DNA from 3 places in the Pseudomonas sp. TWI628 genome. Region 3 is predicted to be linked to each of the others. Evidence: riboswitches for the same ligand, from Rfam matches in the RefSeq annotation. Region 3 holds a riboswitch; each other region holds the start of a gene.

Region 1 (3,267 bases), on a different contig from region 3:
CTGGTGGACAGCTCGGCGGCGGCGCGGCCGAGGTTGCCGCTGCGCATGAAGGCGAGGAAGGTCTCGAGCTTTTTCAGGGTCAGTTCTTCGTCGATCAGCATGCAGAAAGGCCAGCGTGAAGGGAGGCGCTGATCATGCCACAGCCGCCTGCTTCATGGCGGCGTCAGGTTGCTCGGCAGCAAGCGCGCCCGGCGCAGTTGCGCAAGGTTGCGCGAGCCGGTACAGAAGCAGGCGATACGCAACTGGCGCAAAAGAATATCGAAATGTTCCACCACCGCCTGGGTGGAGATCATCGCCGCGCTCAGTACATTGGCAGCCTGGCCTACCAGGTCGGCACCGAGGCGAATGGCCTTGGCGGCATCGACGCCGTTGGCCACGCCGCCGGAGGCGATCAGGCTGATTTCCGGCACGGCGCGGCGCACCGCCAGCAGGCACTGCGCGGTCGGGATGCCCCAGTCGGCAAATGCCAGGGCGATCTCGCGCTCGGCGGCGTTGCCGGCGCGCTCGGCTTCCACCGCTGCCCAGCTGGTGCCACCGGCACCGGCCACGTCGATCATGGCCACGCCCACGTCGCAGAGCATGCGCGCCACGCGGGGTGAAATGCCGGCACCGACTTCTTTGACGATCACGGGTGTTGGCAGCCGGGTGGTCAGGGCCTCGATGCGTTTCAGCACCCCGCGCCAGTCACGGTCGCCTTCAGGCTGTACGGCTTCCTGCAGCGGGTTCAGGTGGATGATCAGGGCATTGGCCTGCAGGGTGTCGACGGCGCGGCGCGCCAGGTCCAGGCCATCGGTCTCTTGCAGCTGGGCGGCGCCGAGGTTGGCCAGTAGCGGCACATCCGGTGCCAGGCGTCGGAGCTCGCCGGTCAGGCCCTGGTCCTGGCCGCTACGCAGGCTCACCCGCTGCGAGCCGACGCCCATGGCGATGCCAAGCGCCTGGGCGGCTTCGGCGAGGTGCTGGTTGATGAAGCGCGCGCGTTCGGCGCCTCCGGTCATGGAGCTGATCAGCAGTGGGGCGTGTAGCGCACAGCCGAACAGGTTGGTGCTGAGGTCTATGTCGTCCAGAGCCATTTCCGGCAATGCGCAATGTTCGAAGCGCAGTGCTGACCAGCCTGGGTCCACGCCATGTGGGGTGGTGTTGGTGGTCAGCACGATATCCAGGTGATCGTCCTTACGTTGGCTTAGCGGGTTTTTCTTCATGCCGGCTCCGTGTTGAGGGGGCAGCAGTTGTGGGGCAATTGTGTTGTATAGATAAGCTGAAATATCGGTAAGGCATCAGGCAGCAGGGGATGGTGCGGGTTCCTTTGGGGGGCGCAGTGAGGGCTGTCGGCGGACACCTGCCAGTTGACCACCCGCCACCCCCCGCGTAGCCTTGCGACTTCGAGGTTCTTCGGCCATGCCGAAGCTAAGACGGGAACGCGGTACAAGCCGCGGCTGCCCCCGCAACTGTAGGCACCGACCACGGATCGACACAGCCACTGCGCCAACGCGCGGGAAGGCGTCATCCCGCCAGTTTCTCCTCTGTGAAACGCTGGCACGGTGCAAGCCAGGAGACCTGCCTCGAGACGATTTCGACTTTCAACCGGGCGGGGTGATCCGGTGGCGAACAAGCCCGGCCGGCCTGGCCCGCGGCTCTCGTCCCGTGTGCCCGCGCCAACCTGCCAAGGGCAACGCGACATGAAAACACTGGCCAAGCTCCCCGTCACCATCGTTACCGGCTTCCTCGGCTCGGGCAAGACCACCTTGCTCCGCCACATGCTCGACAACGCCCAAGGCCGCCGCATCGCGGTCATCGTCAACGAATTCGGCGAGCTCGGCATCGACGGCGAAATCCTCAAGCAATGCAGCATCGGCTGCACCGAGGAAGAAGCCAGCGGCCGCGTCTATGAACTGGCCAACGGCTGCCTGTGCTGCACGGTGCAGGAAGAATTCTTCCCGGTCATGCGCGAACTGGTTGCACGTCGCGGCGATCTCGACCACATCCTCATCGAAACCAGCGGCCTGGCACTGCCCAAACCCTTGGTGCAAGCCTTCCAGTGGCCGGAAATCCGCAATGCCTGCACCGTCGACGCAGTCATTACCGTGGTCGACAGCCCGGCCGTGGCCGCCGGCACCTTCGCCGCCTACCCGGACCAGGTCGACGCGCAACGCAAGCTCGACCCCAACCTGGACCACGAATCGCCGCTGCACGAACTGTTCGCCGACCAGCTGGCCAGTGCCGACCTGGTGGTGCTGAACAAGGCCGACCTGATCGACGCCGAAGGCCTGGCCAAGGTGCGTGCCGAAGTGGCCGAGGAGCTGCCAGCAGCCGTCAAGGTGATCGAAGCCAGCAGCGGCCGGCTGCCGCTGGAGGTGCTGCTGGGCGTGGGCGCGCAGGCCGAGGCGCACATCGATGGCCGTCGCACCCATCATGATTCCCACCATGACGGCGACGATCATGACGATCACGACCACGACGCCTTCGACTCGATCTCCATCGACCTGCCCGAAGCCGACGAAAGCCTGCTGCTCGATGCCCTGACCCAGCTGGTGGTGGAGTTCGGCATCCTGCGTGCCAAAGGTTTCGCGGCCATCCCCGGCAAGCCGATGCGCCTGCTGGTACAGGGCGTGGGCACCCGTTTCGACAAGCACTTCGACCGCGCCTGGCGCGCCGACGAGCCACGCATCACCCGCCTGGTGCTGATTGGCCAGGACCTCGATGCCGTGCAACTGGAAGCGCGCCTGCGCCAGGCCCTGGGCGCCTGACCCATGCACCTGCTGCGGACCCAGCCCGGCGGCTTCGTGCCGGACGACAGCATCGCCGATCTCGGCCAGACCCCCGCCGACCTGGTGATTCTCTGCAGCGGCGATTCGCATCTGGCATTGCTCGCCGAAACCGCCGAGCAATTGCCAGACGACTTCCCTAGCCTGCGCCTGGCCAACCCGATGCAGGTGCAGAACCATGCCTCGGTGGACCTGTATGTCGACGAGGTCCTGCGCCATGCCAAGGTGATCCTGGTGTCGCTGCACGGTGGTGTCGGCTACTGGCGCTACGGCGTCGAGCAGCTGGTCGAGCTGGCGGCGCGGGGCGTGCAGTTGATCCTGGTCCCCGGCGATGACCGCCCGGACCCAGAGCTTACCGGCCTGGGCACGGTCACCGGCGAGCCGGCCGAGCGCCTCTGGCATTACCTGCGCCAGGGCGGCAAGCGCAATGCCGTCAACCTGTTCAAATGCCTGGCCAATCAGTGGCTGGGGCGCGATTACCCGTGGGACGAACCGCAGCCTTTGC
Region 2 (3,267 bases), on a different contig from region 3:
TGACCAAATCCAACGCCCAGCGCCACGGCATGGTGCTGTGGGATGAGGTGTTCGCGGAGGTGGCCCAGGATTACCCGGACGTGCGCACCACCCGTGAACTGGTGGACGCCGTGACCACCACCATGGTGCTCAAGCCCGAACAGCTGGATGTGGTGGTAGCGACCAACCTGCATGCCGACATCCTCTCGGACCTGGCCGCTGCGCTGTCTGGCAGCCTGGGCATCGCGCCCACTGCCAACCTCAACCCGAACCGCGAATTCCCGTCGATGTTCGAACCGATCCACGGCTCGGCCTTCGACATCACCGGCAAGGGCGTGGCCAACCCGGTCGCGACTTTCTGGACCGCGGTAATGATGCTTGAGCACCTGGGCGAGGCCGCCGCTGCGCGTGAGTTGATGGCGGCCATCGAAGCAGTGACCGAAAGCGGCCTGCACACGCCGGACCTGGGCGGCAAGGCCACCACGCGTGAGGTGACCGATGCGGTGCTGGCGCTGATCCGCCGTTAAACTCAGGCCTGCTTCAGCAGCAGTGCCACCCCAGGGAAATACTGGCCCAGCTCGTTGTGCAGCTTGCGATAGGCATAAGGGAAGTACCAGGCAATGGCACAGGCTGTGTGCTTCTGCAGGTCATCGACCAAGTCTTGCAGTTCTTCCGGGCTGGCATGCTGGCCTGCCTTCCAGGGTGTGACGAACAGTGCACCGGCCTTCAGCTGGCTGGGGTAGGCCACTTGGCGGGCGAGGGTGGCGGTTTCCTGCAGGGCTGCTTCCATGTCCAGCTGGGCGATTTTTGGCCAGCGCTGGCTCACGCTCAGGTAAAGCGCCTCGTCGGCGCTGCAGATCGACAGGTCGCAGCGCCTCTCCTGCTCGCCCTCGTCACGTTGCTTCTTGCTGGCAAACTGCGGCAGTGCTGCCAGTTCGGCCTGCCAGGCGGCTGCGGCGAGTATGCCGATGTTGGCGGCGGTGCCGTGCCAGTAGGGGGCCTCGGCATCACCATTGAACTGGTTGAAGCGGTCGATGCAGTCTACCCAGCGCTCCAGTACCGGTTGCAGAAACTCCAGGTGCGGGTTGTTGATGATCTGGCCTTGCATGCTACGCACTCCTGTTATCGTTGTGATCGCGTTCAGTGCAAAGTGATGGCTATGTGATATCACTGCGCTCAGTGTGGCACAAGCTGGCGGATCGGCCATTGACCCTGGCCAGTTCTGCCGAAGTAAAAGGCCCCGTTCGATTGACGCTCCCAGTGCAACCCTCTAACCTTCGCGGCGTGTTTCAGGTGCCCTGCCAGCCCCGACTGGGCAGGGTGAAACTGGGAAGCCGGTGGTCGCCAGCATGGCGCGATTCCGGCGCTGCCCCCGCAACGGTAGGTGAGTAGCGGCCGCGCAGGGCCACTGGGTACGAATACCCGGGAAGGCGCGCAGGCCAGGGCCGATTGCCCGCTCACGAGCCCGGAGACCGGCCTGGAACTGCCAACGGCATCACGGAGGGTGATGCGCGGTGCACCGTGGCTGCGGCCATGGCTCCTGCGCGTTCTCCGTCTGCCCGCCTATTACCTGTCGTCGCATTTCATGTGGCGCCAGCCTGCGGAGAACCCTTCATGAGCGAATCCACCGAACGCGACGAACGCCACCTGGCGCGCATGCAGCGCAAGAAGGCGGTCATCGACGAGCGCATTGCCAATTCCCCCAACGAGTGTGGCCTGCTGCTGGTGCTCACCGGCAACGGCAAGGGCAAGAGCAGCTCGGCCTTCGGCATGCTGGCCCGCGCTTTGGGCCATGGCATGCAGTGCGGCGTGGTGCAGTTCATCAAGGGCCGCAACAGCACTGGTGAAGAGCTGTTCTTCCGGCGCTTCCCCGAGCAGGTGCGCTATCACGTGATGGGCGAGGGCTTCACCTGGGAGACCCAGGACCGCCAGCGCGACATCGCCGCCGCCGAAGCCGCCTGGGCGGTCTCACGCCAGTTGCTGCAAGACCCGAGCGTGCAGTTCGTGGTGCTCGACGAGCTGAACATCGCCCTCAAGCACGGCTACCTCGACCTCGACCAGGTGCTGAGCGACATTCAGGCTCGGCCACCGATGCAGCATGTGATCGTCACCGGCCGTGCAGCCAAGCCCGAGATGATCGAACTGGCCGACACCGTCACCGAGATGGGTATGCTCAAGCACGCCTTCCAGGCCGGTATCCGCGCACAGAAGGGCGTCGAACTGTGAGTGAAACGCGCAGCTGCCCGGCGGTGCTGATCGCCGCCCCCGCCTCCGGCCAGGGCAAGACCACCGTGACCGCAGCCTTGGCCCGCCTGCACCGCAACCTTGGGCGTAAGGTGCGGGTGTTCAAGTGTGGCCCTGATTTCCTTGACCCTATGATTCTGGAGCGGGCCAGCGGCGCGCCGGTGTACCAGCTCGACCTGTGGATGATCGGTGCCGAGGAAAGCCGTCGCCTGCTGTGGCAAGCCGCAGAAGAAGCCGACCTGATCCTGATCGAAGGGGTAATGGGCCTGTTCGATGGCACCCCGTCCAGCGCTGACCTGGCGCGTCATTTCGGCGTGCCGGTGCTGGCGGTGATCGACGGTACCGCCATGGCCCAGACCTTCGGCGCCCTGGCCCTCGGGCTGGCGCGCTACCAAGCCGACCTGCCGTTCGCGGGCGTACTGGCCAACCGTGTCGGCAGCCTGCGCCATGCGCAACTGCTCGAAGGCAGCTTGACCGAAGGCCTGCGCTGGTATGGCGGCCTGTCGCGTGAGCGCGGTATCGAGCTGCCCAGTCGCCACTTGGGTCTGGTCCAGGCCAGCGAACTGAACGACCTGGATGCCCGCCTTGATGCCGCTGCCGAAGCCCTCGGCGCCAGCTGCGATGCCGCCTTGCCGCCGCCGGTAGCGTTTGCCGCGCCTGAACCGCAGCCGTGTGCTGGGTCGCTGAGCGGTGTGCGCATCGGCGTGGCACGTGACGAAGCGTTCGCCTTCACCTACGGCGCGAACCTTGATCTGTTGCGCGACCTGGGCGCGCATCTGTCGTTTTTCTCCCCTTTGCATGATCGTGACCTGCCGGTAGTGGACAGCCTGTATCTGCCAGGGGGTTATCCGGAACTGCATCACCAGGCACTGGCTGCCAATACGCCGATGTGCGAGGCGATCCGTGCCCATCACGCCCAGGGCAAGCCGTTGCTGGCCGAGTGCGGCGGCATGCTGTACCTGCTCGATGCGCTGACCGATGTCGCTGGCGAGCGTGCCGAACTGCTCGGCCTGCTGCCGGGCGAGGCGAGCATGCAAAAGCGCC
Region 3 (3,267 bases):
CTGGGGTCGCCACTGTGCACCCGGGCCACGTCCTGGCCGTTGGCATGTGCGGCGCGGATGGCGTCGATGATTTGTTCGAGGTGCAGTTCGGCACTGTTGATGACCGTCTCGGCCTGATGCCCTTCGAGCACTGCGGCGGGTACCAGCGAGCCGGCATAGATGATCACCGGGCACTGGCGGATCAGGCGTTGGCCCTTGACCGTGATCAGTTCCGGGTCGCCGGGGCCGGCGCCGATGAAGTAGACCGTCATGGCAAATCCTTGAAAAGATGAAAGAAGCGATTATCCGGCGCAGGCCAGTGCCAGGGTAGCGGGGCCACGCACCTGGCGGGCCACCCTGAGTGTGGCGCTGGCGTGACTGAGGCTGGCCAGGGCCAGTGCCGAGCTCTCGGCGACGCCCCAGCAGCCGCTGTGGGCGTAAGCGACGGCGGAGCGGTGGCTGAGCTGCGGCTCGAACGCCTGCAGTTGTTCGGCAGCGAAAACCACCAAAGGCAGGGCGTGACGTGCGGCGAGTTGTTGCAAGCCTGGCTCGTCGGCCTTGCCGGCGATACTGGCAAAGCCGCGAAGTGCCGTGGCATTCAGGTTGTGATGCTCCAGCACCTCTTGCAGCAAGGCTTCGAGGACGTCCACCGAGCAGCCCCGGCGGCAACCCAAGCCGGCATACAGCGCCGGCATTGGCTGCGCGATGGCCATCAGGCGTGGCTGGAGCGGCGATACAGCCAGGCGCTGAGCAGGCCCAAGGCCACCCAGAAGGCCGCGTTGGTCAGCCAGGAGGCGATCTTGAACTGAGCTTCCAGGGTTTGCGGAGCCAGGCTTTCGTGGACTTCCGGCTGCGGTGCACCGATCACGTGGGGCACCACCAGCAAGACCGCGCCCAGTGCCTTGAGCACGCCATGGCGTGCGAACACCAGCAGGGCCAGGCCCAGTGCGGTCGCGGCGGCGGTGCCGACCCACCAGCTCTGGCGCTGACCGAGGTCGGCGGCGGCGGTGCCTGGCAGTTCTGGTGGCAAGCCCAGGGTCGGGGCGAGGCAGAACACGGCGAAACCGGCCAGCCCCCACAGCGCGCCCGTGCTGGTACGGCCCGGCTCACGCAGGCTGTAGAGCGCAGCGAGGATCAGGGCGAAGCCGACGGCAACCACCAGATTGCCGCCGGTGGTCGACAGGATGCGCTGCCAGCCATCTTCTGGCGACCAGGCTTCTTCGCTGTGGGTGTGGCCAGCGCCGGCCTCTTCGCCGTGGATGTGGTGTTCGGCAGCCGGGGCGGCCGATTCGTAGGTTTCCGCTTCGAGGATCAGCGGTGCGACCCAGAAGCTTTGCAGCAGGGTCAGCAACAGCGCGGCGAGCAGGCCGCTGAACCCGGCTGTGCGGGCAATTCGCTTGATCATGGCAGCCTCAGTGGCAGGGGAAGGCAGCGCTGTGGCGGGTGTCGTGCGCGGCGTTGTGCACGGCTTCGATGTGCGAGAACCCGGCAAAGTAGACCAGGCACAGGCCGAGCAGGCTGGCGCCGACGGCGATGACCAGGCGTTGGCTGAGGGTGACGGGAGTGGCGATGCTGTGTTTGGCGCTGGTGACGGGCATGACGCGATCCTCTGCTTTTTTGTAAGGGCAACGGACAAGCGCGGCAATCCCGGGTGCAAGGCGCCCAAGGGAATGCGACAGCGCCCGCCCACCGCGGGGTGTTCATGAACGCCAGGCCGGTCTCCGGGCTTGCGAGGAGGAGCAGGGCTCCTTGAAAAGCATCACCTTCCCATGCCGGACTGCCTGGCACAGTGGTCTGGACGCTTCGCTCGCTTACCGTTGCGGGGGCAGCACCGGATTTGCCCGGCCCTGGCAAGGACCTGTGACGCACCGATTTCCCGTTTCACCCCCGATGGGGGCACCTGACGCAAGGCGTAAGGAGAGCACGCGGCGAGGGTGGCGTCAAATGCAGATGAAACAAGATCAGCGGCAGGCGAGCGGCCCGAACCTCGCTTTTTTGCGCAGTCCAACGTAAGCAAGGCCTCGCTTCACCTGGCCGGAGGTACGCACATGAAACGCAAGACCGCATGGGTTGTCGTGTTTTCAGGGTTGTTGTTGCTCAGTGGCTGCTGGCCTTACTGGCACGACGGGGGTCACCACCACCGGCATTACTACGATGAAGATCGTGGGGGGCACCAGGACTATCGTCGCTACTGACGCAAGGCAGCATTGACTTCATGCCTTCCGCTTGCGGCCAGGCCTGGGCCACGCAACAGTAAAGTTAGGTAAAAGCTCGCCCAGGCTGGCCGGTCTGGAATTTACACTGGCAGCGCTGCCCTGCCTGCCATAAGGCAGGGTACCGGTTTTTGCCTTTTGGAGCGTTGTAATGAAGTTGAAGCATGTATTGCGTGCCGCCGTGGTGGCTGCACTGGTATCCACGCTGGCAGGTTGCTGGATGTTCATGCCGCCAGGAGGCGGTGGGGGGCATGGTGGGGGGCATGGTGGCCCAGGCATGATGGGCGGCGGGCACGGTGGCGGCCCACGCTGAGAGTATTGATACAGACGGCTGTTCGCTCACCGGCCAAGGGCTGAGCGGATAGCCCGGTTGCCGTCATGATTCTTCGAGCAACCGCCCAGGGTTGAAGAAGAACGATGCAATCATCACGGCGCTGATCACACCCAACGCGTCCGCGACCAGTAGCAGGAACTCGCTGCCGTCCTCCAGCAGCGCCTGTTGGCTGATGGCGAAGCTCGCCCCATGGGGGAAAGCGGCGATGCCCAGCAAGGCCACCGCCAATGCGACTGACAGCAGCTTGCTGTACGTCCTGCCGAATGCCAGCGTATAGGCCCAGAACACAAAGATACTGAACACGGCGAGCCCCGCAGAAGTCACGAACTGGGCGAGTATGTCCAACCACCACACCATGGGCCTCTCCTGATCGATGTGCCGGGTCGATAGGCATGAGAATCATGGCTGATTGAAATCGTTCCGTTCGGCTAAAGAAATAGTGAGAAAGCGTGAGAGTTGCCCGTAATGGGCCTTTGCCCATATAGCAAACAAGCATATTGTGCTGCGCACTTTGCGCAGTACCATAGGCACACGAAAACCAAAAAAGGGCGTTCGGCTTGGCCACTCTTTCGTAAGTTCTCGATGGGGCAGCAGGAGCGTGTCGCGTGAAGAGTTCAAGATCGGTCACAGGCGCAATACTGTTAACCACTTTTGCCACGCTGTTCATGGCCGGGTGCGCACAGAACCGGGATGTGCGCGATGGCCATGATTATACGTCCGGCACTACCGACAGAAGCACGC

Evidence for each region. A riboswitch is a leader RNA that binds a small molecule or an ion and turns the genes downstream of it on or off. The one in region 3 is predicted to bind cobalamin.
Region 1: another riboswitch for cobalamin. It lies ahead of cobW (cobalamin biosynthesis protein CobW); the one in region 3 lies ahead of ABE528_RS01930 (CbtB domain-containing protein).
Region 2: another riboswitch for cobalamin. It lies ahead of cobO (cob(I)yrinic acid a,c-diamide adenosyltransferase); the one in region 3 lies ahead of ABE528_RS01930 (CbtB domain-containing protein).

The regions. Positions count from the first base shown of each region.
Region 1 is NZ_JBDJMM010000009.1:79,808-83,074, reverse strand. Features, by position in the region: gene ABE528_RS09070 (LysR substrate-binding domain-containing protein) at 1-101, opposite strand, end outside; gene fni (type 2 isopentenyl-diphosphate Delta-isomerase) at 153-1,199, opposite strand; cobalamin riboswitch at 1,366-1,577, shown strand; gene cobW (cobalamin biosynthesis protein CobW) at 1,677-2,744, shown strand; gene cobN (cobaltochelatase subunit CobN) at 2,748-3,267, shown strand, end outside.
Region 2 is NZ_JBDJMM010000017.1:63,160-66,426, forward strand. Features, by position in the region: gene ABE528_RS15015 (tartrate dehydrogenase) at 1-506, shown strand, start outside; gene ABE528_RS15020 (hypothetical protein) at 509-1,087, opposite strand; cobalamin riboswitch at 1,254-1,475, shown strand; gene cobO (cob(I)yrinic acid a,c-diamide adenosyltransferase) at 1,594-2,205, shown strand; gene ABE528_RS15030 (cobyrinate a,c-diamide synthase) at 2,202-3,267, shown strand, end outside.
Region 3 is NZ_JBDJMM010000002.1:84,061-87,327, forward strand. Features, by position in the region: gene cobM (precorrin-4 C(11)-methyltransferase) at 1-251, opposite strand, end outside; gene ABE528_RS01920 (cobalamin biosynthesis protein) at 282-674, opposite strand; gene ABE528_RS01925 (CbtA family protein) at 692-1,384, opposite strand; gene ABE528_RS01930 (CbtB domain-containing protein) at 1,392-1,577, opposite strand; cobalamin riboswitch at 1,674-1,898, opposite strand; gene ABE528_RS01935 (hypothetical protein) at 2,344-2,505, shown strand; gene ABE528_RS01940 (hypothetical protein) at 2,569-2,883, opposite strand; gene ABE528_RS01945 (hypothetical protein) at 3,132-3,267, shown strand, end outside.